2 regions of the Agathobacter sp. genome follow, and region 1 is predicted to be linked to the other one. Evidence: a T-box and tRNA genes for the amino acid it is inferred to sense, from the RefSeq annotation. Region 1 holds a T-box; the other holds one or more tRNA genes.
The links. A T-box is a leader RNA that pairs with one kind of tRNA and senses whether it is charged. The one in region 1 lies ahead of metG (methionine--tRNA ligase), so its partner is inferred to be a tRNA-Met.

Region 1 (16,664 bases):
TAGTCAAAAATATAAGCATATGCATCACTAAAATGAGATTCAATAATTCCATTTAAAACATATTTTTCGGATAAGCATTTTCCAATAGATTTCATAGTTTGTCTCCTCGCATAAAATCATGAATAAATCTATTATATATTTTTTTATAAAGAAATTGTAATTTATGGATAAGTGGATGAAAACGAGGAGTGAGTGGTTGATAAGACCGCTCACTCCTCATTTTTGACTATTAAGAAGAAATACAGTTATATGAGAGAAAATGAGGTAATATGAAAGTGTCAATTGACAAGCATAATACGAAGGAGGAGGCATTAAAATTTGAAAGAACATAAGAAAAGTCAGACCAAAGAAAAGAATTTGTTATGCCGGTTAGCAGAAATCGTTGCACCGCAGGCATTAGAATTTTGCTGGGGGCTTTATTATCAGCCTAAGGAGCCTGACAAGATGAGAGAATTTGTAGCAGCAAGTAAAAGAAATGATATTTAGATTGGAGGTTAGTTTATTATGAAAAAAACAATAATGGCTTTATTCATGTCTGGAATAATAATGACAACGGGAATTCCTGTACTTGCGAATAATTGTCGTGATACCTACTTGCCTAGTAAAGTTGTTTCATTTAGCTATAGTACGTCTGCATATACAGAGCTAAGAGATAAGACTGATGCATCGTCACACTATATATATAATCAATCGGGATTTGATTTATGGGTGCAGTCTTTAACATCTGGAGATATCAACAAAACAGTTAATGGACGTGCAATTATTCCTAGTGGAACGCAAAGAAGAATAAGGAATACAATAAAAGAATCTGGATATTTACAGTGTAAACTTGGAATCACATCGGCAAAGTCTGGGGTTAGCGGAAGAGTAAGTGGAAAATGGAGTCCTGATTGTGCAGGGACATATCAGGCTGCTAATTAGAAAATAAAAATTATGAAGTACGTTTTATCATAAATATATTATAGTATGATAAAACGTACTTTGTGATATAAGGGCCAAAAGATATACTTAAAAATGCAAGCATCAAGGATACTTTTGGATTTTTCAATCATTTTATTGAATTATAAGTGGTAGGAGAAAATTTATGGATAAGAGAAAAATATTCACTGCAATCATGGCAATTTCAATGCTTATAACCACATTTTCAGGTTGCTCGTCAAATCAAAAACAAAGCTACGGCAACCTGGGTAAAGGTGATGAAAGCGATAGACCTGAGGTTGAGGATATAGTGATAGATAATGAAAGTGATATTTATAATATTGGAGATGAAATTCAGGTGAAAACCGTGGATTACGGCACAAATAGAGAATACGTTGCCAAAAGTTATATTGTAAATAGTGTAAAAATATATGATACTGCGGCTGAAATTGATGGTGTGCAGGATAAACTTCTAGAAACCGATTATTATATGGGAGCTGATCCCGAAAAGCCTGCGATACTGAAAAAGGATGAGGTGGCCTGTGGAAAGCTTCTGCTTTGCGATATATCTGTAAAAAATATCGAGGATGAAATATGCACTGTAGGGGATATTTCCCTGGTATATGATATTAATGGTGTCTGTCAGCTTTTAGGCTATCCGGTTTATTTTTCAAATGCAAAGGACAATGAGCATGGGATATATGATTATACACTGGTGCAGGGACAGTCGCTTGACGCTCAGATAGGATTTTGTGTAGATCCGGCATTGCTGCAGATTGATAATATGGACTTAAGCAAACTTTATCTGGCGGTGAATTTTAATGGTGATGAAGAGTACAGGCAGTTTATAGATCCCGGATTGGAGTAGCATATGAAAAATGTATTACAAATTGAGCTTAACAAGGCGATTAAGACTAGATATTTTGTCATATCCATAATCATAGGAACTATGATTGGCATAGTAGGGCTGGTTTATAATGTAAATCTTGTATACAACAGTCAGATATATGATGGTATCAATCCTTGTTATGAGGGATTTACGCTATTTAATCATTGGATTGGTGGTGAAGGCTTTTCGTTAGGGTCATCACTATACTTTTTTGTGTTTCCGCTGCTTATAGCATTGCCGTACGGCTGGTCATTTTGTGGAGAAAAAAACAGCGGATATATGCGTCAAATCCTGGTAAGAGCAGGAGAGAAAAGCTATCTGACAGCCAAATTTCTGGCAACATTTATTGCCGGTGGTCTTGCAATGGTAGTGCCGCTAATCATCAATTTTATGCTGACTGCGCTTTTTATTCCGGCGATAACACCTGTTCCTACATATGACACTATGTATGGTGTTTTTGGCAATTCTCTATTTTCAAGCCTATATTATACGCAGCCATTTGCTTATGTAGCGGTATATATGCTGGTTGATTTTATGTTTTGCGGAGCTTTGGCATGTATTACGATGCTGTCGGCACAGTTTATTAAATATAAATGGGTTAATTGTATTTTTCCGTTTGCTGTCTGCATGGTATTAAATGTACTTAATAATATGTTATTTTCAAATACTCCTGGTGCAGAAAATTATCAATTTTCACCATTTTATTTTACCAAGTGTGTACAGACCGGATATCCGGCAAAACTTTGGATCATAGTTTTAATGGCTATGTTAATGGCTGTTATAACAATAATAGTTAATGTGGTTTTGATACATAAAAAAGATGTAATGTGAGGATGCATATATGAAAATGTGGAAAATGTTATGTTATGACATAAAAAATGGCTGCATAAAAAACCTGAAATTATTATTGTTTCCGATTTTATTTGAAACGGCTGTACTGTTTATGCTGTGGCAGAAAATGAATTCGTATGCGCAGTATGGTATAAGTACACAAAAGCATATGGGAGATGTTCTTTTATACAATTTCGGAGGCATGGAAAAATATGAATTGTCTGTGGAAAATGTATTTCAATTCCCCGTTATATGGATGCTGCTTTTTGTAATGATACTTTTTGTGACTCTGAGTTATCCCATGAACAATTTATGCGGTTTTGGAAATAAGATTCTGGTAAAGGGAAAAAGCCGTGTGAAATGGTGGTTGTCAAAATGTATATGGAATCTGTTCTGCAATATTATTTTCTTCGGAATAATTTTTATATTAATTTTGTGTTTTTGCAGTATAAGCGGCATAAAGTCCGGATTGCAGGTAAATACAGATATGCAGATAGTTCTTTTTGATCTGGGGGCAGATACATCACTTAAGCCGCATGCAATAATGCCGGTTGGAGATATAGTAATGGTTTTTATGTTATCTGTAGCAATATGTCAGATACAAATGGCACTGGGACTTTGGCTTAAGCCGATATACAGTTTTATGGTAATGAGCATGGTTTTGCTGCTATCAGCATATTTTCAAAGCGTGTTTGTTATTGGAAATTATGCAATGCTGATAAGGCATTCGTGGATAAATGAGGATGGTATAGACTGCAAAGTTGGAATCCCTGTTATGTGTTTAATAATATTTATAACAGTTATAGTGGGTGTGATAAGGTTTAAAAAGTATAACATTATTCAGGAGGAAAACTAGAATGGCACATATAGAGGTAGAAAAACTTTGTAAAACAATCAATAAAAGCGTAGTGCTTGAAGACATAAATCTGGATATGTCATCAGGAAAAGTATATGGCTTTCAGGGAATAAACGGCTCGGGAAAGACTATGCTTATGAGAGCACTTATTGGATTGATACGTCCAACGAGCGGCAAAGTGTGTATTGATGGCAAAGAACTTGGAAAAGATATAGATTTTCCGGAGAGCATTGGATTTTTACTGGAAAATCCTGCGTTTCTGGATATGTATTCAGGACCGGATAATTTAAAGTTTCTTGCAAAAGTGGATAGTAATGTGGATAAAAAGAGCATGGAGGATGAAATCTGTGGATTAATTGATGACGTAGGACTCGGACTGGCGGGAAAGAAAAAATATAAAAAGTATTCACTTGGGATGAAACAGAGACTGGGGATTGCGGCAGCAGTTCTTGGAAATCCCGATATCGTAGTATTAGACGAGCCGACAAATGCCCTGGATGATGATGGAAAGGAAATGGTTAAATCAGTTGTGAGAAAACAGAAAGAGCGGGGAGCACTTGTGATCATTTCATGCCATGATATGCAGACATTGGAGGAATTATCTGATGAAATCGTAAAACTTAAGGAGGGCAGGATATGTGGGTGAGAAATAGAGTGCTTCTTGTTTGTGGATTGATCTTTCTCGTTTTATTTACAGTCCGTGTCATTGTGGTTAATAAAAATGCTGATAAAGTACCGACATACATATATGATGTGGGAGAAACTGTAGATTTTGGAAATGATTATGTGGATACTGTTGAAGAGTGCATCGACGGATATGCTGTACAGGTTCTGGGCTATGAGGTAGTAGATACAAAAGAACTTTATGAGCGTTATAATATGGGACAGGCAGATGAAGCAACAGTAAAAAATACTCCTTTTTATTGTCTGTTAAAGGTTCGTATCTATAATAAAGACTGCGACCTTGGAGAGGAAGGTGGGCTGATGCTGGATCGTTATAGTCTCACAGGGGATAATTATATGGCACTTGTAAGTGAGAATGTTTTTTGCACAATGTACCCTGATATGCCGGGAATAGCATTTTCACTCCGAAAGGGAACGAGCATGGAATTTGAGCTGCCTTATCCTATTACAAGGACTGAGGGCTGTACAAAAGAGGATATGCAGAAAAAAGCACCAATGCTGGAAATCTCTGAGTTTCCAAATAGAAAGCTATTGAAAGCAGGGTGAAAAGAAGCAAAAACAAGCAAATAGTAAATTTTGTAAAAACTTATTCTTGTTGACTTACAACAGTTGACAATTTAAAAGCCACATGCTACTCTAGAAATGTATGAGATAAAAGCGACGAAAAAGAGAGTACTTTTATGGCAGATTTACAGAGAAATCCCACACAGGCTGAGAGGGGATGACCTAAAGTAGGAGGAACATGGCTTTGGAGCAGCAGTATCGAACCATTGGCTAGATACTGACAGGAACCGCCTGTTATAGCGGAAAGAGGCGTAGCAGTGCCGGCAAAAGACGCCGGATGATTTTGATAGCTGCGTGAAGAGAAGTGGTACCACGATATAATCGTCTTCTTGGGAGTTTTCTCCTGAGGAGGCGTTTTTTAGCGTATAAAAGAAGTATGATGAGCATAAAGAACGCGCAAACTTGTTTGCATAAGTGCTTTATGCGAAATCAGACGGCATAACGGAGACCGAAAATTGTAGCTGCGAAGCAGCGGAGAAGCCTTGAAAAGGCGAATTTGAGGGTGGAGTTATGTATTTATACGCATTTTAAGAAAACCAGGAGGAAACTAAATTGGCAAACAAAGGTAAATATTACATGACAACAGCCATTGCGTACACATCAGGCAAGCCTCATATCGGAAACACATATGAGATCATCCTTGCAGACGCAATCGCCAGATACAAGAGAGCAGAGGGATACGACGTATATTTCCAGACAGGAACAGATGAGCACGGACAGAAGATCCAGGAAAAGGCTGAGGCAGCCGGAATTTCACCGAAGGAGTATGTAGATCAGATTTCAGGTGAGGTAAAGAGAATCTGGGATATGGTAAATTCATCATATGACAATTTTGTCCGCACAACAGATGATGACCATGAGAAATGTGTAAAGAAAATCTTCAAGAAGCTTTACGATCAGGGAGACATCTACAAAGGCTCATACGAGGGACTTTACTGTACACCATGTGAGTCCTTCTGGACAGAGTCACAGCTCGTGGACGGAAAATGCCCGGACTGCGGACGTGAGGTACAGCCTGCAAAGGAAGAGGCATACTTCTTCAAGATGAGCAAATATGCAGACAGACTCATCGACTACATCAATACACACCCTGATTTCATCCAGCCGGTTTCAAGGAAAAATGAGATGATGAACAACTTCCTGCTTCCGGGACTTCAGGATCTTTGCGTATCGAGAACATCATTCAGCTGGGGAATCCCGGTAGACTTCGATCCAAAGCATGTAGTGTATGTATGGCTTGATGCCCTCACAAACTATATCACCAAAATCGGCTACGATCCTGACGGATCATCAGAGCTTTTCAAGAAAAACTGGCCTGCAGATTTGCACCTTATCGGAAAAGATATCGTGCGTTTCCACACTATTTACTGGCCTATTTTCCTTATGGCACTTGACCTTCCGCTTCCAAAGCAGGTATTCGGACACCCATGGCTGCTTCAGGGCGGTGATAAGATGAGTAAGTCAAAAGGAAACGTTATCTACGCAGACGATATGGTCAGACTTTTCGGCGTAGATGCCACACGTTACTTTGTGCTCCATGAGATGCCATTCGAGAACGACGGAATCATCACATGGGATCTTGTAATCGAGAGATTCAACTCAGACCTTGCAAACATACTTGGAAACCTTGTAAACAGAACAGTTTCCATGAGCAATAAATATTTTGACGGCATCGTAAAGAGCACAGGTGCAACAGGCGATGCAGACCAGACTGCCATTGACGCAGATCTTAAGGCTGTAGTCACAGGAACAAGAGAAAAAGTGGCAAAGAAGATGGAGGGACTTCGTGTGGCAGATGCCATCACAGAGGTATTCGCACTTTTCCGCCGCTGCAACAAATACATCGACGAGACAACTCCTTGGGTGCTTGCAAAGGACGAGGCACAGCAGGATCGTCTTGCTGAGGTGCTTTACAACCTCACAGAGTCTATCGCAATCGGAGCAAGCCTGCTTCATTCATTCCTGCCTGAGACAGCAGAAAAGATTGTAGCACAGCTTAACACAACACTCCGCGATTTCGATGACCTTGACCAATTCGGTCTCTATGAGAGCGGCACAAAGGTTACAGACAAGCCTGAAATCCTCTTTGGCAGATTAAAGGCAGAGGATGTGATGCCTGAGGTAGAGAAAATCCAGGCAGCACAGAAAGCAGAGTTTGAGGCGGAGCAGGCTAAGCTTGCAGCAGTTGAGGGCAAGGCAGCGTGTGGATGTGGCGCAGGTGAAAATGCCACAGATCTTGAGCCTATGGATATTGAAGCAAAGGAAGAAATCACATTTGATGACTTTGAAAAGCTCCAGTTCCAGGTTGGCGAAATCGTAAAATGTGAGGCAGTTGCGAAGTCAAAGAAGCTTCTCTGCTCACAGGTAAAGATTGGAAACCAGACAAAGCAGATAGTATCAGGAATCAGAAAGTACTATTCTCCTGAGGAGATGGTAGGCAAGAAGGTAATGGTTCTCGTAAACTTAAAGCCTGCTAAGCTCGCAGGTGTTTTATCAGAGGGAATGCTGCTCTGTGCAGAGGATGCAGAGGGCAATCTCGCACTCCTGACACCGGAGAAACCAATGCCGGCAGGAGCACCTATCGAATAGGACGTAAGCGACAAGAAAGGAGTCTCATATGGAATATTTTGATATAGTGGACGAGCAGGGAAATCCAACAGGACAGACCGTAGAGCGCAAGCAGGCGCACAGAAACAATATACTTCATAGGACTGCGCATGTCTGGATAGTCAGACGCTGTGGAAACTCCATACAGATACTTTTACAGAAAAGGTGCATGGAAAAAGACTCCTTTCCGGGCTGCTACGACATATCAAGCGCGGGACACATACCGGCCGGTGTGGACTATATACCGTCTGCGCTCAGGGAGCTTAAGGAGGAGCTGGGCCTTACAATAGATCCGGCACAGCTTATCGACTGTGGACTGCACAGACACCATGCAGACGAGGTGTTTCACGGAGAAAGATTCCTGGACAATCAGATAAGCAAGGTGTTTCTGCTGTGGCTTGACGTGGACGAAGCGGATATCACCGTGCAGAAGGAGGAAATCGACTCTGTAAAGTGGTTTGACTACGCAGAGTGCAAGCAGGATGTAATAGACGGCGCGATTCCAAACTGCATAGATGTGGCGGAGCTTGAGATGCTTGAGCCGCACTTTGACGCGAACATATAATAAACAGAGGATAAACAGCACTCTAAATTATATGAATATGCCGGTTACCGGATTCACGGAAATGAGCTGTAACAAAGAATTGGGAGGAAACCATGAAATCAACAAAAGACTCTCTCTTAGAGGATATCAAGGCAGAATTTGCCGAGGTCAACGCCATGATGGAGGCACTCGAAGCAAAGGAGCCTGAGGATGAGGCGAGTGAAGCCTATGACAAGTGGATCGAGGAGTGTGAGCAGCTCGCCATCGAGTCAGAATCACTCATGACACTTATAGATTACAAGATGACACAGGGATTGTAGAGGATTATCCTGTACATATTATACAAAAATAAACACCCGGATATAGCTAAATTGCCGTATCCGGGTGTTTTTATAAAGAAAAATTACCGGAAAATGAAATTTAATATATTAAAAATTGTACAAACCGTGTTATACTCTATACGTTACACTAAATTTAACTAGGAGAAAAAGATGTTATCAGTAATAGAAAAAGTCAATGACGTAGTCAACAATTTTATCTGGGGCGTGCCTGCGATGATATGTATCATAGGCGTCGGGCTGCTTTTGAGCTTCAGAACGGGATTTATTCAGATTATAAAGTTTCCGTATGCGATGAAGGTTACACTTGGCAGGATGCTCAAAAAACGTGAAGCATCCGACGGAGCGCTCACACCGTTTCAGGCAGTGTGTACGGCACTTGCGGCGACTGTCGGCACAGGAAATGTGGCAGGAGTAGCGGGAGCCATCGCGATAGGTGGGCCGGGAGCGGTATTCTGGATGTGGATTTCAGCACTTCTTGGCATGTGCACCAAGTTCTCGGAGGTCACACTCGCTGTACATTTTCATGAGAGAAATGCAAACGGCGACCTGGTAGGCGGTCCTATGTACTATATTAAAAACGGTCTTAAAAAGCACTGGCACTGGCTTGCCTATCTGTTCTCAGCGTTTGGAGTGCTCACCGTGTTCGGTACCGGAAACGCTACACAGGTAAACACCATAACCACAGCGATTGATTCAGCTTTATATAATTACGATGTAATTTCAAGCGAGTCGGCATCAACGCTCAATCTCATAATAGGAATAGTGCTTGCCACACTTATAGCGCTTATTCTGCTTGGGGGAATCAAGCGCATAGGCCAGGTTACTGAAAAGCTTGTGCCGTTTATGGCAGTCATGTATATTCTGCTGGCACTTGGAGTAGTAATCGTCAACTTTAAAGCTATACCGGGTGTATTTGGAGCCATAATAGAGGGCGCTTTCAATCCGTCAGCAGTGACAGGCGGAGCGGTCGGAAGCTTCTTTATGAGCATGAAAAAGGGAGTTTCCAGGGGAATTTTTTCCAACGAAGCAGGTCTTGGAACAGGCTCTATCGCGCATGCTTGTGCAGACACAAAAAAGCCTGTAAAGCAGGGCTTCTTTGGTATATTTGAGGTGTTTGTGGATACTATCGTGATATGTACACTCACAGCACTTGTCATACTCTGCAGCGGAGTTTCTGTGGGCTATGGAGAAGCAGCAGGCGCAGAGCTTACCATCAGCGGATTTACATCCACCTACGGCGGCTGGGTATCAATCTTTACAGCGGTTGCCATGTGCTGTTTTGCATTTTCTACCATCATAGGCTGGGGACTTTATGGAACCAGATGCATAGAGTTCTTATTCGGAACCAAGGCAAATAAGCCGTTCATGGTAGTATATTCGCTTGTTGCGATAGTCGGTGCGACAATGAACCTTGGATTGATGTGGAGCATAGCGGAGACCTTTAATGGTCTTATGGTCATACCAAACCTTATTGCGGTATTTTTGCTTTCGGGTGTAGTTGTAAAGCTGGTGAAGGAATATTTTGCCGGCGAGGGAGCTTCATCTACCGTGAAGAATAAAGAATAGCCGGGAAAAGGTGAAAAGAACATTTTTATAGAATATGAGGGTATAAGTCATTATGGAAAATAAAATTGATTCATCGTTTGAAAGAAGCCTGCTATTCAGAGTAGTTGCAATTATAGTGTGTATAATTATTGCTGGTATTTCATTTTTTGGACTTGCAAAAAGCTATTCATCGCCTGAGTCAAAAATAAACAAAGAAACTATAAAGTATCTCGATGAAAAGAAAACAACTGCGCTGGAGCTGAGCGCAAGTGCTACAGCAGTTTCAACACTTATTACATTAGCACCGGGAGACGACGGAACTCCTGTTGCAAATAAATTAATGGATCTGGCAGGATATTTTTTGATTGTTGTATCAGCAATATATCTTGAAAAATATCTGCTGACTATTTTGGGCGCGCTTACCTTCAAATGGCTTATTCCGGTATCAATGCTGGCATTGGCAGTATATTTTGGAAGTAAAAAGGAGTTCTTTTGGAAAATAGGTGTCAAAATATTCATTTTTGGACTGGCAATATATGCGGTTATTCCGGTAAGTGTGCATGTTTCAAAAATGATTTACAGTACATACCAGGAGTCAATTAATGCGACGATTGATGAAGCAAATGATTTAGCAGATGAATCAGAAGCATCAAAGGATGATGATAAGGATAGCAAGAAGAGTAAGGATACTGAAAGCAGCTTTATAGATAAGGCGAAGGATGCAGTAAACAGTGTGAAAAATACATTGTCAGTTACGGCAAATAGTGTAAAGAACATGGTCAACAAGTTCATTGATGGACTGGCAGTGCTTATAGTTACAACGTGTCTTATTCCTGTACTTGTGATAGTATTTTTTATCTGGCTGGTGAAGCTTGTATTGGGAAGTGCAATATCATCGCCGGGAGCTGTAGCGATGAGAGGCGGGAAGGATAACAAACATGATAATAGATAGAGAACGAGTAAAAAACACATTCGCAGAATACACATCAGGGTACAACGCCACAGACCCAAAGATTAAGCTCAAAATAGACCATACCTATAGGGTAGCGGAGCTTTGCGAGCTGATAGCAAGTGATTTAAAGCTTGATGAATATGAGACAGATGTGGCATGGCTCACAGGGATGCTGCATGATGTCGGAAGATTTGAACAGATTAAGCGTTATAACACATTTAACGATGCACAGTCTGTTGATCATGCAAATTTTGGAGCAGACCTGTTGTTTAAGGAAGGACTTATCGACACATATGTGGATGGATTTCATGATGATAAATACGGCACAATTGTTGAAAATGCAATAAGAAATCACAGCGCTTTCAGGATAGATGAGAGGCTCGATGATTATACGGTTATGTTTTGCAATATACTAAGGGATGCTGATAAGGTAGATATTTTCAGGGTAAATGTAGATACTCCGGCAGAGGATATATATAATGTGACGACGGAGGAACTGAGAAATTCGCAGGTAAGTCCTGAGGTTATGGCAGCCTTTGATGAGAGACATGCGGTACTTCGTTCCTGTAAAAAGACCGTGGTAGACCATGTGGCAGGGCACATTGCACTGACATTTGAGCTGGTTTATCCTATCAGCCTTCAGATAGCAAAGGAGCGAGGATATCTTGACAAAATGATGGCATTTGAGTCGGATAATGAGGTTACAGGAAAGCAGTTTGAAGAGATAAGAGCGAAGCTAAACGAATACGTTGAGTCAGTCAGACCATTATAGTGACTAATGTAGGAGCGCGTGGCTGCAAGGCAATCATATTGGATTCGGGTATGCCTAGAAAAGCTGCACATGCATTTTATGAGAGGTATGGATTTGAGAAAAGCTGTTATGGGTTTGAGTTGTTTTTGGAATAGCAGGTAGCTGAAATATAAAAATATAATGACAAGCTTACTTCTCTGTGCTACAATCAACTCAAAGCATTATATTTCTGTAAATACGACACCACAGCATATTTTTCCGGTGCGTATCACTTTGAAGAGGGCAGACCACTTCGCATTTTTCGACAAAGACATGGAAATTTTCAATGCTTTATGTTACCAGTTAATAGCAGGAAAATTGAAATGTCAGATGTGAAAACATTGCAAGAAAAGCGGGGTGCGGGGATTTTGCCGGCTTTTATATAAGTGATTATTGTACACATCATATACGTGGAAAGCATAAGTATACAGTATTTTTATTCGACTTCAAATTTCCTGCTCACACAAGAAGAGGAGGTTAATTTGGGTACAAAGGATTCGAAGGCAAAGGAGTATTTGTCGGACAATACGAGGTTTAGTGAAATCTGTAATTATGTATTGTTTGACGGAGAGAAGGTTATCAAACCGGAGAATTTAAAGGAATGTGACACCACAGAGGTGTTATCTGTTTTCGGTATTGATAAGAAGCAGATTGTTAAGCAGAAATGGAGAGATTTGCTAAAGGGGGTGTCTGTAAAATATACAGAATCAGTATACATCGTACTGATGGGGATAGAGGCACAGACAGATGTTCATTATTCGATGCCGGTTAAGACTATGATTTATGATGCCATGAATTATGGAGAACAGGTCAACGAGGCGAAGAAGCATCATCAGAAAAACAAAGATTATAAATCATCAGATGAGTTTTTATCAGGGTTTACACTTGAGGATAGGCTGACACCGGTGATTACAATTACATTATATCTTGGAACAAAAAACTGGGATGGTCCAAGAAGTCTTGTTGAGATGATGCCTCATATGGACGAGAGATTTCGACCATTTATCAACGATTACAGGATTAATCTGTTGAATCCACTGGAGATTACGGATTTTTCCAAGTTCAAAACAGGACTGAGACCACTGTTTGAAGTGCTAAAAAATGCTTCAGATGAGGGGAAGCTGAATGATTTAATTACAAAAGACGAAACCTTTACAAGGGTTGACGTTGAGACAATTGCGGCTATCAATTTATTTGTAGGAACTGACATTAAGTATGATGAAAAGGAAGAGGTGGTAAATATGTGTAAGGCATGGGATGATCATAAAAAGCTTGGCATTCAGGAGGGTATGAAGCAAGGAAGATGTCTTGAAGTATATTCGCTTGTTCAAGATGGTATATTAGACCCAGAGGTGGGCGCAAGGAGAGTGAGTATGTCATTAGATGACTTCGCAGACGCAATGAAAAAAGCAGGTTATAAAATTCCCGAATTGGTGTAGTATAATAGATTAAAAGTATAACAGAAATTGCCCCAGCAGATGTGTGTTGGGGCATGATTTTTATATGACAGGGAAAGTAGATGTATATTGTATCTGCATATTTTGCCATGCAGATGCTTAATAGATATTTGCAGAAATTTATTTTGAATATAAAAAGGAATAATTGATGAATTATATAGGTACACAGAATTTTGAAACAAAACGATGCATTTTACGAAGAATCAAACTATCCGATTATACTATGATGTATGAAAATTGGGCTAAGTATGATGAAGTTTGCAGATACTATCCATTTAATCCTGTTGATGATATAGAAATATATAGGGACAAGGTAAAACATTGGATATCTAATTATGAGTCGGGTTCATATTTTCATTGGGTAGTTGAGTGGAAAGAAACGGGAGAATTGATAGGAACAATTAATTTGGGAAATGTGGAAGAAACATGTCATATGTGTGATACATGCTATATGCTGTCTCCCGGATTTTGGAATAAAGGCATTATGACAGAAGTATTGGAGGCTGTCTTAGATTATGCCTTTGATAGAGTTGGATTTAACAGAGTTCAGGCAGAAGTATTCTATGGAAATGATGCTTCCTCTGCGGTATTAAAGAAATGCGGCATGGTGTTAGAAGGCATTGCCAGACAAAAATATTATAAAAATGGTGAGTATATCGATACTGCTTTATGGGCAATTATTGCAGGTGATAGGTTATATTGAGACAGGAACTGACATTAAGGATAAAAAGGAAAAGGTGCTAAATATGTGTAAGGCATGTAACAAGGTATGCAACATAGATAGCTTGGATTGATTTTTACACAAAAAATACAAAAAAATACAATTTATCCGGTTGACCGAATGATACTTTTGTCATATAATCTAATCAAAAATAGTAATAATTACTAATTTATGTAGAGATTATTAGCAGGAGGTACCTATCATGGACAAGAAGATTACAGACAGCATTATTTACATCGGTGTGGACGACAAGGACATTGATTTATTTGAGAGCCAGTATGTTGTTCCAAACGGTGTTTCATACAACTCATATGTGATTATGGATGACAAAATTGCAATCATGGATACAGCAGATGCAAGAGTTACGGATAAATGGTTTGCCAATTTGAGAGAGGCGCTCGGTGACAGAAAGCCGGATTATCTCGTTGTTTCCCATTTGGAGCCGGATCATGCTTCTAATATCCAGAAGGCAGCAGAGGCATATCCTGATATGCAGATTGTCGGTAATGCAAAGACCTTTAACATGATGGGACAGTTTTTCGATATAGATTTAACTGACAGAAAGGTTGTTGTCGCAGAGGGAGATAAGCTTTCTCTTGGAAAGCATGAGCTTACATTCGTTATGGCTCCTATGGTTCACTGGCCGGAGGTTATGATGGAGTACGAGTCAACAGACAAGGTACTTTTCTCGGCAGATGGCTTTGGCAAGTTTGGTGCACTCGACACTGATGAGGACTGGACATGTGAGGCAAGACGCTATTACTTTAATATTGTTGGAAAGTATGGTGCTCAGGTGCAGGCAGTTCTCAAAAAGGCAGCAGGGCTTGACATTGAAAAAATTTGTCCTCTTCACGGACCGATTCTCACAGAGAACCTTGGCTTCTACATTGACAAATACAATACATGGAGCAGCTATCAGCCAGAGGATGAGGGAATCCTTGTGGCATGTGCTTCTATTCACGGCAATACAAAGAAGGCAGCAGAGCTTTTAGCAGAAAAGCTCAAGGCTACAGGCGTAAAGGTTGCATTTACAGACCTTTGCAGGGATGATATGGCAGAGGCTGTTGAGGATGCATTCAGATACGACAGACTTGTGCTCTGTGCATGCACCTATGATGGAGGCATTTTCCCACCAATGGAGGATTTCTTACATCATCTCAAGGCAAAGACTTATCAGAATCGTAAGATTGCTTTCGTGGAAAACGGTTCATGGGCTCCTACAGCAGCACGTCAGATGAAGGCTATTGTTGAGGGCTTCAAGAATATTGAGTGTGTTGAGCCGGTTGTTACAATTAAATCTACTCTCAATGATGCATCTGAAAAGCAGATGGAGGAGCTTGTTGCAGCACTTACTAGATAGAATAATTCAGGTGGCATGGATTAGATAACATGAATTAGATGGCATAGCTTAGACGACATAGTTTAATACGGCATAGTATATATGGATCAATGAAGACCCGGGCGTTTGTCCGGGTTTTTATGTTAATGTAATTGTATAAAAGTATATATAAATGTGCTATCATACAATCAAAGAAAAAGCCATAATAGTAAAATGTCAAATGAGGTAAAATATATGCAGCAGCGAATTACCATAAATCTTAACACAGATAGCAAAACAGCCGGCAACACCACCATTCTTGAATACTGCCGCAGTCACGGTGTCACGGAAATAGAAGCTCCGTGCGGAGGAAAAGGCACCTGCGGCAAGTGCAAGGTGACGGTGACAAAACCATACTATAAGGAAGTGTTGGCATGTCAAACAAAGATTTGTGACGGCATGGAAATTATTGTTGGGAGAAAAGAAAGCACCGGAACCAAAGAAGACAGCATGGTTGTTCTGACAAATGAAGGAAGCATATCTGAAAAATTTAATGAGCATGTGAAAAGGAATGCTGTCTTAAAGGAAGAAACTGCAAATGAACCCGAAAAAGTCGAATCAAATGCCGGCACTCTGGCGGCCTGTGATATCGGAACCACAACAGTAGTCTGCTATCTGATTGATAAAGAGACCGGACAGATTATCTCAACCAGAAGCGGTGCCAATCCACAGCGCAGCTTTGGAGCAGATGTGCTTTCCAGAATTGATGCGGCAGCGAGGGCGGATGATAACGATAAAGCGAATGGCGGCCTGCAGATGATGCAGACACAGATAGTGTCCCTGCTGAACGGCTTCATATCAGATATGCTCATGGAATGTGGCAGAACTGAGGTCTGCCTGTTTTCAGTTGCCGGAAATACGGTTATGTGTCATCTGCTTATGGGAATTTCACCGGAAAAGCTTGGCAGGGCACCGTTTATGCCGGATGAATATTTTGGCAGAGCATTTAATCCTTTGGATATAGGACTTGAGAATTGTCAAACCATGATTATATTTCCTGCGGTATCAGGCTTTGTAGGCGGAGATATAACAGCAGGCATGATGGAAACAGTCAACTGCAGAAAGCTGACACTTTATCTGGATATCGGAACAAACGGCGAGATGGCGCTTGGAAAAGGCGACAGATATGTGTGCTGTGCCACAGCGGCAGGACCTGCTTTTGAGGGTGCGCAGATTGAGATGGGCATGCCGGCGTCAAGGGGAGCAGTGGATAAGGTATGGCTGGAAGGACGTAGAATTAGGTATTCGGTTATCGGAAATGACAGACCTGTTGGACTGTGCGGTTCAGGGCTCATCGATGCGCTTGCCATTCTTCTGAAAGCCGGAATCATAGATGAAAACGGCACGATTTTAAGCGGACAGGAGCTTCCTATACTGTTTAGGTCGTATGTGTTTGAGGTGGAAGCGGAGGATGCCGCACAGAGCACAGAGTCCTCTCTTGCTGTTCATATTGCACCGGGAGTCTACATTACGCAGGAGGATATCAGGAAGCTGCAGCTTGCGAAGGGCGCGATAGCGGCAGGAATTGATATTCTTTTTAAGGAATATGGCTGTAAGCCCTGTGATTTGGATATACTTACATTTGCA
Region 2 (16,664 bases), on a different contig from region 1:
GTTTATGTACCACTTTTTGTTGAGACAGACGATGTTATCAAGATTGATACAAGAACAGGTGAGTACCTTTCACGTGTATAATCTGTAGTTTTATGAGTCTGCACATATTCCGGTATGCTTGGAGTATGCGCAGGCTTTTTTTATTTGTGTGTTGTGTGGCAGGTGAGAATCCCGACAGCAAGAGCCATAAACACATGCGACACAAGCATAGCCCACAGATATGCGTCTATCCCATAGCGGGGGATGAGAAGAACAATCATCAGTATTCTTATCGCACAGGTGAGCAGATTGACAAAAAGCACCTGCTTCGCTTTGCCCAGACCGTGCAGTATGCTGCTAAGCATTCCACTTATGTGCATCAGCGGGCACAGAAAACACAGCCTTCTGAGGAAATATCCGCACAGCTTCGATGAAAAAAGAAAATCCCCTATAAAATCTGACAGCATATAGAATGTGCATGTAAATATAAGTCCAAAGCACAGCCCGAATAATGCGCAGGAGTTTATGGCTTTTGTGATTTTTGTATCCTTTCCGGCGGCATTTGCTTCAGAAACAGATGGTAGAAGCATCACGCAGGCACAGCTGCAAAGCACACCGGGAAATAAAAGCACAGGCAGGGTGAGTCCGGAAATGGTTCCGAATAGGTCAAGGGCTGATGCCGGTGAGAGTCCGTAGAGCTTAAGAGTTCTTGGGATAAGCACATTTTCGACAGATGATGAAAAGCTTACCAGTATGTAGTTTAGTGATAAGGGAACGAAAAGTGCAGCCATGCCAAAGGCTGTTGTTTTCAGGCTTTTGACTGATAATTTAAAGCATGAAAAATCTTTTTTTACAGTGATAACGGAAAAGACGGTTGCGCACGCCTCGCCTGCCACGATGCCGAATATCGAGTATACAGGCTTAAAGCCACTGCTGCCGTCTGACAGTATTGAATATATCAGATAGCAGGTGCCGATGCGCGCGGTCTGCTCAATTAATTGTGTGGCAGCGGGAACGGCAGCTTTTTTTAGGCCGTAATAGTATCCGTTTATGCAGGAATGGATGGCTGCAGGCAGTATGGAAAAGGACAGCGCCCTGACAAGCGCACTACAGCGTGGCTCGCTTAAAATATAAAGGCTTATGTAGTTGGCATTGGAATACATAATAATTGTGAGTAAAAGTGCGATGACGGCTGACATAATTATTGCGCATAGGAGTATAGTCTGCCTGTTTTGAGGCTTTTCTGCAACAAGCTTTGATGTGGCGGTCTGAAAGCCGTTACAGCAGAGTGACATGCATACGGACATGAGTGGAATCACAAGCTGATAGAGTCCAAGACCTGTTGAGCCCATGACGTTATTTAGAAATATGCGAAAGAAAAATCCCATAAACCGACTGGTTGTACTGGCAAGTGTCAGAAAAATAGTTCCGGTCACAAGTGGATTGGATAAATATTTTTTTACAATCAAAAAATCACCTGTCATATGTTGTCTTAGAAGTATATGTGCTTCTTTGCATATATATGACAGGTGATTATTTTATTGTGTGTTAAACAGCTATTCTGCGCTACGTTATCTTATATTTGTGAGATTAACTCATAAAGTGGCGGATAGCTTTGGCTACGCCGTCGTTTTCGTTTGTGTCGGTGACGTAATCAGCCTGTGCCTTAAGCTCATCGGTTGCATTTCCCATGGCCACGCCGATGTGTGCGGCTTTTACAATAGCCATGTCGTTTTCGGTGTCACCGACAGCCATTGTTTCATCAGCTGCGATACCCAGGATTTGTGCCAGCTTATGAAGCGCCACACCCTTGTCTACGCCTGCTTTTGTAAATTCCAGATTGCCGTAGCCGCCGCTTACAAGCGTGATTTCAGGGATTTTTTTCAGATGCTCAAATACCTCGTCGCGGCAGTAGAAGTTATCATTTTTATCCTTTGGGAAATTGATGGTCATTTTCTGCATATGATAATTGTTTTCGCGCATCATTTCAGTGATATCGTTCACACGCTTTCTGGTTGTCATGATGTATTCCTTTATAGAAGGAGGCATTTTGAGCTCCTTTGCATCCTCGAGACACTTGTACGGAGAATAGCCACAGCCGTTTATGAAGGCGTCCATATGAACGCGCTTTGTCATCAGGTAATCAATTATTGAAAATGCTGTCTCATCAGAAAGGCAGTTTTCGTAAAGACATTTTTTGGTGTCAATCTCGTAGATTGCACTTCCGTTTGCAGTGATAGCGTAGCGGATGCCGGTGCCCTTAATTGCATAAAACGGCAGTCCGCCGAATGGACGGCCTGTGGAGATGACCACATTTATTCCTGCGGCAGTTGCCTCTTTTATAGCTTTTATATTTTCCTCTGATATCTGACTTTGGTTGTTGAAAAGTGTTCCGTCGAGATCTAAAGCGATAAGTTTCATAAGAAATCCTTTCTTTTGTTTGAAAAATATAGTGTTTTAGTATATTATGGTGAATAGACTATTGATTTTTGTGTTTTAAAATCGGTTACAATGATAATATAAATTTTCACAAATTTCAAGGATGAAGAGCACATAGCTTTTGCTTTGAAATATTTTACACTGTGGAGTGAATAACAGCTGAAACGGAAAAGGAAACGAAATGACAAGAGAAGAATTCAGAAAATATATCAGAGAAAACATAGTTATCCTGGATGGCGCAACCGGTACAAACCTGATGGCGGCGGGCATGCCTGTAGGTGTGTGTCCGGAGGAATGGGTGATGGAGCATCCGCAGGTGATTCTTGATCTGCAGAGGGCCTATGTCGACAGCGGAACAAATATCGTTTATGCACCTACCTTTACAGGAAACAGGATTAAGCTTTTAGAATATGGCTTGCAGGAGAAGATCAATGAGATAAATACCACTCTTGTTGGTCTGTCAAAGCAGGCTGTCGGTGACAGGGCACTGGTAGCAGCAGATATGACGATGACAGGCAGACAGCTTTTCCCTCTCGGAGACCTGATGTTTGAGGAGCTTTTGGAGGTGTACAAGGAGCAGGCGAGGATTCTTGATGCGGCAGGCGCAGATGTTTTCGTGGTTGAGACAATGATGAGCCTTCAGGAGTGCAGAGCGGCAGTGCTTGCGATAAAAGAGGTCAGCGACCTTCCTATTATGGTGACACTCACCTACAACGAGGATGGCAGAACGCTTTTTGGCACACCACCTGAGACTGCTGTTGTTGTGCTACAGTCACTTGGGGTGGATGCTATCGGTGTGAACTGCTCGACGGGACCGGCTGAGATGATAGCGCTTGTTGAGAAAATGGCAGAGTACTCTACAGTGCCTCTTATTGCCAAGCCAAATGCAGGGCTTCCTGAGCTTGAGGACGGTAAAACGGTATACAAGATGACTCCGGATATGTTTGCGGATGCGATGACAGGGCTCGTGAAGGCCGGTGCATCCATTGTCGGAGGCTGCTGTGGTACCACACCGGAGCATATACGTGCTCTTACCGATGCTGTAAAGACAATGCCTGTCCATAAGCCTCTTGAGCATCATAGAAGGGTGCTTGCGTCCGAACGAAAGAATGTAGAGATTGACTTGGATGGCAACTTTACCGTGGTCGGAGAGAGAATCAACCCTACAGGCAAGAAAAAGCTGCAGGCACAGCTTCGTGAGGGAAAGCTTGACCTGGTGCGCCAGATGGCTATGGAGCAGGAGACAAATGGTGCGAGAATACTTGACATCAATATGGGCATGAACGGTATCGATGAGAAGGAGATGATGAAATCGGTTATATATGAGGTTTCATCTACCGTGGACTGTCCGCTTTGTATTGATTCAAGCTATGTGGAGGTAATAGAGGAGGCTCTTAAGATTTATCCGGGACGAGCTCTCATCAATTCTATTTCCCTTGAGACAGAAAAGATGGAAAAGCTTCTGCCTCTTGCGGCAAAATACGGAGCGATGTTTATACTTTTACCGCTTTCGGACGCAGGCTTGCCGAAGGATGTGGAGGAGAAAAAGCAGATTATAAATACAATTTATGACAAGGCGCTTTCACTTGGGATGGCACATGAGGATATAGTGGTGGATGGACTTGTTGCGACAATAGGTGCAAATCCAAAGGCCGCAATCGAGTGCTATGAGACCATTGCGTACTGCAAGGATGAGAAAAAGCTTCCTACAATATGTGGACTTTCAAATATATCCTTCGGACTGCCTGAGCGTATGTACGTGAACACAGCGTTTCTTACCATGGCTATATGCAAGGGACTCACCATGGCTATTGCCAATCCATCACAGGAGCTTTTGATGAATGCGGCATTTGCATCTGATATGCTGCTTGACAGACCTGACAGCGATATCGCTTACATTGAGCGCATGAGCAGGCTTGCGGAGGAAAAGGCACAGTACGAGACTGTTGTTGTGAAAAAAACGGACAGCGATGTGTCAGCTTCAAACGGAACAAGCGCTTCAGGCAGTAAGGATGCAGTATTTCAGGCTGTCTTAAAGGGAAACAAGGGCAGCATAATTGATGAAGTAAAGAAAATGCTTTCTGATGGTGCAAAGCCTGACGAGATTATTAATAACAGCCTGATTCCGGCTATTAATGAGGTTGGAGAGCTTTTTAACCAGAAGAAGTATTTCCTGCCACAGCTTATCGGCAGCGCAAATACCATGAAGCTTGCCATAGAGCATCTGGAGCCGTTACTTGAAAAGAAGGACTCTGGGGATGATATGCCGACTCTTGTCATTGCAACGGTAGAGGGCGATATTCACGATATAGGAAAGAACCTTGTCGTGCTTATGCTTAAAAACTATGGCTACAACGTGATTGATATGGGAAAGGATGTGCCTTGTGAGGATATCGTGAACAAGGCAATTGAGACGAATGCGGCAGTTATCGGACTGTCAGCTCTTATGACCACCACCATGATGCGCATGAAGGATGTAGTGGAGATCTGCAAGGAAAAGGGCTGTAATAGCAAGGTGGTAATCGGCGGAGCCTGCATTACACAAAGCTTTGCAGATGAGATAGGAGCCGACGGATATTCAAAGGATGCAGCAGAGTGCGTGAAGCTTGTGGAGAGACTTCTGAATAGTTAAATTTTTTTTAAATAAAATAAAAAAAGTTGTTGACAATAAGGTGCCGACTGTATATAATAATCAAGTCGGTTGACGACATGGGATCTTAGCTCAGCTGGGAGAGCATCTGCCTTACAAGCAGAGGGTCACAGGTTCGAGCCCTGTAGGTCCCATCCTTTTAAAGGATATCAATCAATATGGCGAGGTGGCTCAACTGGCTAGAGCGTCCGGTTCATACCCGGGAGGTTGAGAGTTCGAGTCTCTCCCTCGCTACTTTACTTCGACAGAAGTGACACGGGATCTTAGCTCAGCTGGGAGAGCATCTGCCTTACAAGCAGAGGGTCACAGGTTCGAGCCCTGTAGGTCCCATCCTTTTAAAGGTATCAATCAAATATGGCGAGGTGGCTCAACTGGCTAGAGCGTCCGGTTCATACCCGGGAGGTTGAGAGTTCGAGTCTCTCCCTCGCTACTTATTTAAGACTTGCAGTTGTTGCAGGTCTTTTTATTTTTTATGATGATTACAAGTACATGATATGCAGATAATATGATATAATTATAAATATTTTTGCTGTTCAGAACCACTGTTCTTGTTCTGAATAGTTATGAAAGAAACAGAAAGGGATAAGCATGATAAGACCTAAAATAGGACTTGACTGGGATGATGTGACAGCCCCATTCAACAGCATAGCCATAGATATGGCGAACAAAAAATATAATATCACCCCACCTCTTTCGCTGGAGGATATAGATTCCTGGGAGAATACCGGCAGAGCCTCTGTCATAAAGGAGTTTTACCGTGATAATGCACTTTATGAGAGGCAGAAGCCTACAGAAGAGACAAAGCGGATGATAAGAAAGCTCATGGATATCGGAGAGGTCTATTTTATCACTGCGGTGGCACCGGGCTTCATGGGAGTGAGGGCGAGCCAGATAATGGAGGCATTTCCTGATTTCCCGACAGAAAATATCATACTTGGCAATGCAAAAAATCTCGTGCAGTTTGATATTATCTTAGATGATGCCATACACAATGTGCTTGAGACACCGGCCACATATCCCGTGCTCATGCGAAAGCCGTGGAATTCAAAAATGACAGGACTTTTATCGGTGAATAATATCACAGAGTTTGTATATCTCGTGGAGCAGATAATAAATGCGTCATTATATAGAAATAAAAATATAAAGGATCCGTCGGTTGTGGCGCTTGTCGGGCCATCAGGCTCGGGAAAGACAGCACTCTCAGACAGCCTGTGCGCCATGGAACAGTTTGAGAATCCAAAAACCTACTGTACCAAGCCCGGAGATAAGCACAGATATCTGACGGAGGATGAATTTAACGCACAGGATTTTTTTGAAAAGACAAGATACGCAGGAATACAGTATGGCACCAAAATGGAGGATATAGAGGCAGTGCTTGCAAAAGGACACTTTGTCGTGATGCCGCTTGACATGTGCGGCGCCATTGCAATGAAGCGCCATTTCCCGACTGTTATAGTGTATGTGGCACGCGACAAGGAGCTCTTAATCAGGGATATCATAGAACAGGATTACCCGGTTGAGGAAAAGACACTGCGTATTCTGTCGATAGATGCCGAAAAACGCAATCGCCAGATATGTGACTATGCGGTAAATAACATGGATGTTGGTGCAGCTACGAGAGAGCTTGCAGAGATTTTGAAGAATGCACAGCTATAAAATGTATTTATAGCAAGCTCTTAGTTATAAGTATTAACACTTTTCCTAGAAAGATGGTATGATATGATTAGTTCAAGGGAACACATCCCTGAATGAAAATCAAAAATAATAACATTAACATATCATTAATAGGAGGATATTAATATGAGCAAGAAGCATTACGCAGACAGAAATTTAAAATTTGAGACATTACAGTTACATGTAGGACAGGAAACACCTGATCCGGTTACAGATGCAAGAGCAGTTCCAATCTACCTTACTTCATCATATGTGTTCCATAACAGTGAGCATGCGGCAGACAGATTCGGACTCAGAGATGCAGGAAATATCTACGGCAGACTGACAAACCCGACAGAGGATGTATTTGAGAGAAGAATTGCAGCACTCGAGGGCGGCGTTGCAGCACTTGCTGTTGGTTCAGGAGCAGCGGCACTCACATATGCTTTCCAGGCAGTTGCACACGCAGGTGACCATATCGTAGCGGCAAAGAATATCTACGGCGGTACATACAACCTCCTGGCACACACACTTCCTGATTACGGAATCGAGGCTACATTCGTGGATCCATTCGATTATGACGGAATCAAGGCTGCCATCAAAGAAAACACAAAAGCTATCGAAATTGAGACACTCGGAAATCCAAACTCAGAGGTAGTGGATATCGAGAAAATCGCAAATATCGCACATGAGGCAGGAATCCCACTCATCGTAGACAATACCTTTGCTACACCATACCTTGTCCGTCCGATTGAGTACGGTGCTGATATCGTGGTTCACTCAGCTACAAAGTTTATCGGTGGACACGGAACAACAATCGGTGGAGTCATCATCGACAGCGGTAAATTTGACTGGACACAGAATGATAAATGGCCTTGGCTTGTAGAGCCAAACGTATCATACCATGGAGTAAGCTTCGCAAAGGATTGCGCACCGGCAGCGTTTGCGACATATATCAGGGCAATTTTACTTCGTGATACAGGAGCAACAATTTCACCTGTTCATTCATTTATCTTCCTTCAGGGACTTGAGACACTTTCACTTCGTGTGGAGCGTCACGTGGAGAATGCACTCAAGGTGGTTCAGTACTTAAAGGACCAGCCACTTGTAGAGAAGGTGAACCATCCTTCTATCACAGAGGATAAAGAGCAGCAGGAGCTTTACAAGAAGTACTTCCCTAACGGAGGAGGCTCTATCTTTACATTCGAGATTAAGGGCGGAGCAAAGGAAGCACAGAAATTCATCGACAACCTTGAGCTTTTCTCACTGCTTGCAAATGTAGCTGATGTTAAGTCACTTGCTATACATCCGGCTTCAACCACACATTCAGAGTGCAACGAAGCAGAGCTTCTAGACCAGGGTATCAAGCCAAACACAATCCGTCTTTCAATCGGAACAGAGAATGTGGACGATATAATCGAGGATCTTGATGAGGCATTCAAGGCACTTGCCGAGTAATATATTTTGCATGATAAATACTCCTTAAACCAATAAATTGTGATCATTATAAAAAGGGACCGTGAAATTTTAATACGGTCCCTTTTACTGTGCTATGAAAAAGCGTGGATTGGATTTTTTCGCGAACATCTTGACAACCTTTTAACAATTATTGATATTCGCGGAAAATAAGTATATTATAGTCAGTGGTGTGAAACCAGATACAGTTTTAAATAATAAATAAAATATACATAAAGGAGACACTATCATGTTTGGATTTGGTCAGTTAATCGAAATATTAAAGAAAGACCCAAAGAAAATCGTATTCACAGAGGGAGAGGATCCACGTATCCTCGAGGCAGCTTCACGTTTACTTGCAAGCAACTTCTTACATCCTATCCTTGTAGGAGATCCTGAGAAGATTGCTGCAAGCGCTGAGAAGAGCGGTTTTAATATCCGTGGAGCAGAGATTATAGATCCTAAGAACTTTGACCGTATGGATGAGATGGTTGAATTATTCTGCGAGCTTCGTAAGAGCAAGGGTGTTACACCTGAGCAGGCTAAGGGAATCCTTTCATCAGCTAACTACTTTGGAACAATGCTTGTAAAGATGGGCATTGCAGACTCTCTTCTCGGAGGAGCTACATACTCAACAGCAGATACAGTTCGTCCGGCATTACAGCTTATCAAGACAAAGCCTGGCAACACAATCGTATCTTCATGCTTTATCCTTGTTCGTCCATCTGCAACAGGTGAGAATGAGGTGCTTGCAATGAGTGATTGTGCTATCAACATTCACCCAACTGAGGATGAGCTTGTTGAGATCGCCGGAGAATCAGCAGAGTGTGCTAAGATCTTCGGTATCGATCCAAAGGTTGCATTCCTCAGCTACTCAACACTTGGCTCAGGAAAGGGCGAGGACGTTGACAAGATGAGAAACGCAGCTCACAAGGCAAAAGAGAAATATCCAAATCTTCCAATCGAGGGAGAAATCCAGTTTGACGCAGCTGTTGCACCACGTGTAGCCCGCACAAAGTGCCCACAGTCTGAGGTTGCAGGTCATGCAAATACATTTATCTTCCCTGACATCAACGCAGGAAATATCGGATACAAGATTGCACAGAGACTTGGTAATTTCGAAGCATACGGTCCAATCCTTCTTGGACTCAATGCTCCGATCAATGACCTTTCTCGTGGATGTAATGCAGGAGAGGTTTACTCAATGGCTATCATCACTGCAGCACTTGCATAAGACATTTAATGGACTATATCCATTTTAATAAAGACCGCTCCGGTTTGTCCGGGGCGGTCTTTTATTGAAAAAAGTTACTGAAAATAATATCTTGGCGCAACAGAAGAAATAAGGTATACTATACTTAAAAACCAAAATACAGAGCAATGACAGTTGACAATAACATGAGGTATTGTATCTGATAGAAAGAGAGACGATATATGAGAGTAGGAATGGGCTATGATGTGCACAAGCTTGTTGAAGGCAGAGATTTGATTTTAGGAGGAGTGAAGGTTCCGCATACACTTGGGCTGTTAGGCCACTCGGACGCCGATGTACTGTTGCATGCGATAATGGATGCACTCTTAGGCGCAGCAGCACTTGGCGATATCGGAAAGCATTTTCCGGATACAGACCCGGCATATGAGGGGATTTCAAGTCTCAAGCTTTTGGAGCATGTGAGAGACCTCATTGCAAAAAAGGGCTATGTGATAGAAAATATAGATGCGACGGTAATCGCACAAAAGCCTAAGCTTCGTTTGTATATTGAGCAGATGGAGCAGAATGTGGCTGATACACTGGGGATTGCAAAGGAACAGGTAAATATAAAGGCGACAACTGAGGAGTGGCTTGGCTTTACCGGCCGTGAGGAGGGAATTGCATCACAGGCAATCTGCTCACTTACAGGTCTTTATGAGGCAAGCGTGCAGGTCGGAGGCGGATGCAGCGGCTGCAGTGGCTGTCAGGCCGATTAATTTGAATATATAGGAAAAACATGCTAAAATAAAAAGATAGTTATAAATCATCCAAAAGGAGATATAAATAATGGAGAACAATTTCAAGTTTTACAATACACTCACAAGACAGATTGATACTGTTGTACCGCGCGTTGACGGCAAAATCGGCATGTATACATGTGGACCTACAGTTTATCATTTTGCACATATCGGAAATATCCGCTCATACATCATGGAGGATGTGCTCGAGAAGGCACTTCGCTATGTGGGCTATGATGTAAAGCGTGTCATGAATATCACGGACGTGGGACACCTCTCAAGCGACGGAGATACAGGAGAGGACAAGATGCTAAAGGGCGCAAAGCGTGAGCACAAGAGCGTCATGGAGGTAGCAAAGGAGTACACGGATGCTTTTTTCAAGGATTTTACGGCTGTTCACAACAGAATGCCTGATGTTGTAGAGCCTGCAACCAACTGTATTCCGGAGTTTATCAATATGGTGGAGGTGCTTATCGAGAAGGGCTATGCCTATTTTGCAGGAGGCAATGTATATTTCGATACATCAAAGCTCGATGATTATTTTGTGTTCTCATCAGCGGTAGAGAAGGAGCAGCTTCAGGTTGGAGTGCGCGATGACGTCGAGGAGGACGTAAACAAGAAAAATAAAAATGATTTCGTGCTCTGGTTTACACAGTCGAAGTTTGAGGATCAGGCGCTTAAATGGGACAGCCCATGGGGTGTCGGATATCCGGGCTGGCATATAGAGTGCTCATGCATCAGCATGAAGCATCTTGGAGAGTACGTGGATATCCATTGTGGCGGGGTGGACAATATTTTCCCACATCACACCAATGAGATTGCACAGTCTGAGAGCTATCTGGGACACGACTGGTGCAAATACTGGTTCCATGTCAATCACTTAAATGACAGAGCCGGCAAGATGAGCAAGTCGAAGGGAGCAATACTTACAGTTTCGGTGCTTCAGGAGAAGGGCTACAATCCGCTTGCCTACAGATTCTTCTGCTTGCAGTCGCACTACAGAAAGCCTCTTGAGTTTTCATTTGATGCGCTCAACAATGCGGTTGCGGCCTACAATAAGATTGCAAAGCGTGTGGCAGAGCTTAAGGCTGAGGGTGATATTGATGAGACAGCATTTGCTGATTTTAAGAAGAAATTCACTGATGCAGTTTCAAACGATCTGAATACATCAATGGCAATAACCATAGTCTATGATGTGCTTAAGGCTGATATATCAGACAGTACAAAGCTTGCGCTTATTGATGACTTTGAGCAGGTGCTTGATCTGGGACTTAGGGAGTCGGGAAAGGCCTTGCTTGAAGCTTCATCATCTGTTGACAGTGAGCTTGAGGCATTTATCAATGATAAAATTGCAGAGCGTGCAGCCGCTAAAAAGGCAAAGGACTTTGCGACAGCCGATGCCATAAGAGATGAGCTTCTGGCAAAGGGCGTTGCCATAAAGGATACCCGTGAGGGAGTAAAATGGGAGCTTGTATAGTATGAAGATAGACTCATATATTAAGGAACAGTTTGGAATAAAGGATGTTGATATAAGGACATACTCGCCGCTTACACTTGCATATATCGGTGATGGCATATTTGATATTGTCATCCGCTCTGTTGTGGTGGGAAAGGGCAATACAAAGGCCAATCTGCTTCATAAGCACACAAGCAATATAGTAAAGGCACATACTCAGGCTCTTATGATAGAGGCACTTTTACCGCATCTGACAGAGGAGGAGAGTGATGTGTATCACAGGGGGCGAAATGCCAAGTCCCCTTCCATGGCCAAAAATGCTACTATGGCGGATTACAGAAAGGCCACAGGGCTTGAGGCAGTCATGGGCTATCTTTATCTGAAGGATGATTTCGAGAGGGTTGTTTCGCTTACCAAGCTTGGAGTGGAGCTTTTAGGAATTGAAATATAGCAAAATAAGAGGAAAATATGGATAATAACAATAAAGAAAAATTTCATGAGAATTATATAGAGGGCAGAAATGCCGTGCTTGAGGCTTTCCGTTCGGGAAAGACAATAGATAAGCTTTTTGTGCTTGACGGCTGTCAGGACGGACCGATAAAGTCGATTACAAGAGAGGCCAGAAAGCATGATGCAATCATAAACTATGTTGCAAAGGAAAGACTTGATCAGATGTCTGAGACAGGCAAGCATCAGGGTGTCATTGCGGTTTCGGCAGCATATGAGTATGCTGAGGTCTCTGACATACTGGAAAATGCCGAAAGAAAAGGTGAGCCGCCTTTTGTCATCATACTTGACGGTATAGAGGATCCGCACAATCTCGGTGCAATAATCCGTACCGCAAACCAGGCAGGTGCACACGGTATTATCATACCGAAAAGGCGTGCAGTGGGACTTACACCTACTGTTGCAAAGACATCTGCCGGTGCGATAAACTATACACCTGTTGCCAAGGTTACCAATATCTCAAATACCATAAAGGAGCTTAAGGAAAAGGGCATGTGGTTTGTATGTGCCGATATGGGAGGCACCACCATGTATGACTTAAACTTAACAGGTCCTATAGGTCTTGTAATAGGCAATGAGGGTGACGGAGTCAGCAAGCTTGTAAAGGAAAACTGTGATATGATTGCATCTATTCCTATGGTTGGCGATATCGATTCTCTGAACGCATCGGTTGCGACAGGAGTGCTTGCATATGAGATAGTCAGACAGAGACTTAAGAGTGGAAAGTAGATTACATGCCGCAGGATGAGTGGCGTGTATTATGAAGTGTATATTTATAGAATAGGAAGCATATAAGTGGAAGATTACAGCGCATATACGGATGAAGAGCTTATTACGAGGCTTCATAATGACAAAAATGCCAATGGTGACGACAACGAAATCATGGACTATATATTGGAAAAGTATAAACCGCTTGTGCGCAAAAAGACGAATGCACTTTACCTGATAGGCGGTGAGAATGACGACCTCATTCAGGAGGGCATGATTGGCCTGTTTAAAGCAGTCAGAGACTATAAGAGCGACAGGGAGTCTTCCTTTTGCAGCTTTGCACAGCTGTGCATCACCAGGCAGCTATGCTCGGCGCTTGAGGCCTCAAACCGAAAGAAGCATATGCCGCTTAATACCTATATATCCTTTTCACAGAGTGACAGCGATGGCACAGAGCTTGAGGAAATGCTGCATGATGATATTGCAAGTCCGGAGCAGCTTCTCATAGAGCAGGAAAAATTTAAGGAATTTAAGGAACAATTGTGGAATAAACTGAGTAATATGGAGAAAAAAGTGCTACAATTGTATCTGGAAGGAAATAATTATACAACGATAGCGCATATGCTTGGCAAATCAGACAAATCAATTGACAATGCACTATCCCGTATCAGACAAAAGCTAAAAAGAAAGTAGGTGAAGCTTGTTATGGAGTTTTCAAGAATAGGTGAACACACTATAAAATGTGTTATTTCAGAAGAAGAGATATATGATCTGGGATATACAATGGATGAAATCATGAGCAATGGCGAGCGCACCCAGGAGTTTATGAACCAGATATTTGACATGGCTTCAGAAGAGTTTGGAACTGATTTTAATTCGGGAATCAAGACTGTGAGAGCGGATTTTCTGGCGGATCACACACTTTCTCTGACGTTTTCTGAGCATCCTGCTACCGAGGGTATGATGGAGCATCTGAAGGATATTGTTAATGGACTGCTTAATTCACTGCCGGCTGAGGCTGTAGCGGCTGAGAAGGATAAGAAAGGCAGGGAAACTGCTAAAAAGCAGGATATGGTGTCTGTTGTAATGTTTATCTTTGAGAAATTTGATGTAGCTGTCAGATTTGCAAAGATGATTAAAGGCTTGCCAATGCCGTCCTCACAGCTTTTTAAGTTTGAGGGAGAGTACTTTATGAGCATGGATTTATCGGGCTATGATGAGCATGAGCTTGAGAAGATGTCTGTCATAGCAGATGAGTATGCAGATGATATCATTGCAGGGGCTGACAAAAGAGCTTTTCTTATGGAGCATGCAAGGGTTATTCTTGATGAAAAGGCTATTGAGAGCCTGGCACAGCTGTAAAATAACTGAATAGTCACATTGAAATAAAAGCAAGAAAAAGTCCGCCGGATAAACCGCGCGGACTTTTTGAATACCTATGTATAAATGAATTATCCAAGTACTTTTCTGATTGACTCGATAACACGGTCAGCCTGAAATGGCTTAACGATGAAATCCTTGGCACCTGACTGGATAGCGTCAATAACCATAGACTGCTGTCCCATAGCAGAGCACATAACGCATGTAGCATTTGGGTCAGCTGCTTTAATTTCCTTTAAAGCCTGGATGCCGTCCTTGTTTGGCATAGTGATGTCGAGTGTTACAAGATCAGGCTTGAGCTCATTGTACTTTGCAACTGCCTCATTTCCGTCAGCAGCTTCACCTGCAATCTCAAATCCACCCTTTGTAAGGATATCCTTCAGCATCATTCTCATAAATGCTGCATCATCAACTATTAAAATTCTAGCCATGTTGTTAAACCTCCTGTTTGATAATCTGTTTTACTATACTTATCGGATACAACTGTAAGAGATCGCTGTCTATTAAATCTCCGACAGTCAGCCTGAATGTCACCTTGACAATATCTGTTCCGTTACACAACTCATCCGGTATATCAAAGGTCTTCTGATAACTTGAATTGATAAGCGGAAAGCCTATGTCGGTTGGCTCGTTTAAGAGCGAAGACATTGATGTAGCTATTGTACCACACATCTGGTTCATAGCCTCCGATATGGCGGAAAGTGTAATTTCATCAAGTGTCATATCAGAAACATTACTTCCGTCGCCTCCCATCATGAGATTGGCAATAACCAATGCATCATTTAATTTTATAATAAGTAGGTTGGTTCCGTCAAGTCCTTTTGTGTAAGGAACCTTAATTAAAATTCGATCATCGTGATCGAGAGCATCCTCTTTTTTCAAAACCTCTACAATCGGAGTAGTAATATTTGTCGGTCTCTGTAGAATCATGCTCAGTGTTGTGGCCGCATTGCCTATGCAGATATTGGCTACTTCGCCTATAATATCGGCATTTTCCCGAGATATACTTTGCATTATTTTATCCTCCATATAGCTGTGGTACCTATTTCCTAACATATATTATATCAGAGTTTTCAAAAATATCAAAGGAAATGTTTAATTTTTTTAAATTTATGTTAAAATAGTTTCAAAAGGAGATTACAATATGGGTGAAATAGAATATTCAGAAGCATTAAAACTGGGAAAAAAAGAATATAGAGCAAGAATAGCTAAGGGACAGTTTCCTTATCTGCCTGTGCTTGATGAAATCTTATCAGAGGCAGATATTCAGACAGAGCAGAATATGGGGCTGGTCCAGGTGCCTTTGGATTTTGTTGTGGGAACAAGCACTATGGGCAGGACATACTCATTTGCGGCAAACTTTATGCCGATATTGGACGAGGGTACCGAATTTGCCGTGAAGTGGTCTAATCTGTCAGATGCACAGAAGAATGAGGGTATCAGAGATCCTATCAAGGCATTTGAGTATATGAACAGGTATTATGTGCTTGAGGGCAATAAGAGGGTCAGTGTGCTCAAGTACTTCAATGCCGTTTCGATTCCTGCAATTGTGACCAGAAAGATACCAAAGCTCTCAGATGACTATGATGTGAGGCTTTATTATGAGTATATGAGGTTCAATGAAATCACAGGGCTTTGCTCTGTTGAGTTTACGAAGCTTGGTAATGCCGATAAGCTGCTTACTCTTGTTGGAAAAGAGGGTAGATGGGATGATGAGACCAAAGAAAAATTTGCCAAGGTGATGTTTGATTTTTCAAAGGTCTATAATTTTCGCGGCGGTGACAGGTTAGATATCAAGCTGGGGGATGCAATTACGGTGTTTATGGAGGTCTTTGGCATGGATGCCATGCTTGAGATGTCTGAGAATGATTACAACAAAAACATCATCAATACATGGAAGGAGTTTGCAGCAGAAGGGGAAAAGCACAAGATAAATCTGGTGCTGGATCCGAAAAAGGTACAGACAAAAAAGAGCCTGTTAAACTATCTTATTCCTCAGACTCAAAAGAAGCTCAAAGTAGTATTTTTGTATCCGAGAGAGCCAAAGACATCAGCATGGCTGTATTCGCATGAGCTTGGGCGCATGTATCTTGATGAAACCTTTTCGGACAAGCTGGAGACAGAATATGTGGCAGGTGTAGATGAGAACAATGTGGAGCAGGTGCTTGAGGATATTATAAAGGCAGGTGCCGATATAGTTTTCTGTGTGGGACCGCAGATGATGCCAAACAGCCTAAAGGTGGCAGTTGCGCATCCGGAGGTTTACATACTCAACTGTTCGCTGAATGCGCCTCATCCTTATATCAGAACATACTATGGACGTATGTATGAGGCAAAGTTTCTCGCAGGAATGATAGCGGGAGCTGTCACAGACAATGAAAGGATTGCATATATTGCAGACTACCCGATATATGGCATGATTGCCAATATCAACGCGTTTGCTTTGGG

Region 2: it has a tRNA-Met gene. The T-box ahead of metG (methionine--tRNA ligase) is inferred to sense a tRNA for this amino acid. The anticodon was not compared.

What each region holds. Positions count from the first base shown of each region.
Region 1 covers NZ_CDRTEH010000001.1:144,910-161,573, forward strand. The annotation lists gene ACW6PM_RS00655 (accessory gene regulator B family protein) at 1-95, opposite strand, end outside; gene ACW6PM_RS00660 (cyclic lactone autoinducer peptide) at 319-486, shown strand; gene ACW6PM_RS00665 (DUF2712 domain-containing protein) at 505-921, shown strand; gene ACW6PM_RS00670 (DUF5027 family lipoprotein) at 1,085-1,786, shown strand; gene ACW6PM_RS00675 (hypothetical protein) at 1,790-2,638, shown strand; gene ACW6PM_RS00680 (hypothetical protein) at 3,126-3,494, shown strand; gene ACW6PM_RS00685 (ABC transporter ATP-binding protein) at 3,496-4,140, shown strand; gene ACW6PM_RS00690 (DUF5028 domain-containing protein) at 4,131-4,724, shown strand; T-box leader at 4,830-5,074, shown strand; gene metG (methionine--tRNA ligase) at 5,319-7,331, shown strand; gene ACW6PM_RS00700 (NUDIX hydrolase) at 7,360-7,914, shown strand; gene ACW6PM_RS00705 (hypothetical protein) at 8,007-8,213, shown strand; gene ACW6PM_RS00710 (alanine/glycine:cation symporter family protein) at 8,385-9,800, shown strand; gene ACW6PM_RS00715 (hypothetical protein) at 9,853-10,731, shown strand; gene ACW6PM_RS00720 (HD domain-containing protein) at 10,718-11,503, shown strand; gene ACW6PM_RS00725 (transposase) at 12,004-12,960, shown strand; gene ACW6PM_RS00730 (GNAT family N-acetyltransferase) at 13,127-13,681, shown strand; gene ACW6PM_RS00735 (FprA family A-type flavoprotein) at 13,902-15,059, shown strand; gene ACW6PM_RS00740 (ASKHA domain-containing protein) at 15,273-16,664, shown strand, end outside.
Region 2 covers NZ_CDRTEH010000012.1:21,838-38,501, reverse strand. The annotation lists gene efp (elongation factor P) at 1-81, shown strand, start outside; gene ACW6PM_RS09970 (oligosaccharide flippase family protein) at 141-1,448, opposite strand; gene ACW6PM_RS09965 (Cof-type HAD-IIB family hydrolase) at 1,570-2,400, opposite strand; gene ACW6PM_RS09960 (homocysteine S-methyltransferase family protein) at 2,600-5,050, shown strand; tRNA gene ACW6PM_RS09955 (tRNA-Val) at 5,130-5,202, shown strand; tRNA gene ACW6PM_RS09950 (tRNA-Met) at 5,229-5,302, shown strand; tRNA gene ACW6PM_RS09945 (tRNA-Val) at 5,326-5,398, shown strand; tRNA gene ACW6PM_RS09940 (tRNA-Met) at 5,425-5,498, shown strand; gene ACW6PM_RS09935 (5' nucleotidase, NT5C type) at 5,657-6,724, shown strand; gene ACW6PM_RS09930 (O-acetylhomoserine aminocarboxypropyltransferase/cysteine synthase family protein) at 6,869-8,179, shown strand; gene pta (phosphate acetyltransferase) at 8,427-9,410, shown strand; gene ispF (2-C-methyl-D-erythritol 2,4-cyclodiphosphate synthase) at 9,611-10,144, shown strand; gene cysS (cysteine--tRNA ligase) at 10,215-11,642, shown strand; gene ACW6PM_RS09910 (Mini-ribonuclease 3) at 11,644-12,072, shown strand; gene rlmB (23S rRNA (guanosine(2251)-2'-O)-methyltransferase RlmB) at 12,090-12,857, shown strand; gene ACW6PM_RS09900 (sigma-70 family RNA polymerase sigma factor) at 12,924-13,529, shown strand; gene ACW6PM_RS09895 (adaptor protein MecA) at 13,542-14,198, shown strand; gene ACW6PM_RS09890 (response regulator) at 14,288-14,647, opposite strand; gene ACW6PM_RS09885 (chemotaxis protein CheC) at 14,652-15,230, opposite strand; gene ACW6PM_RS09880 (BMP family ABC transporter substrate-binding protein) at 15,361-16,664, shown strand, end outside.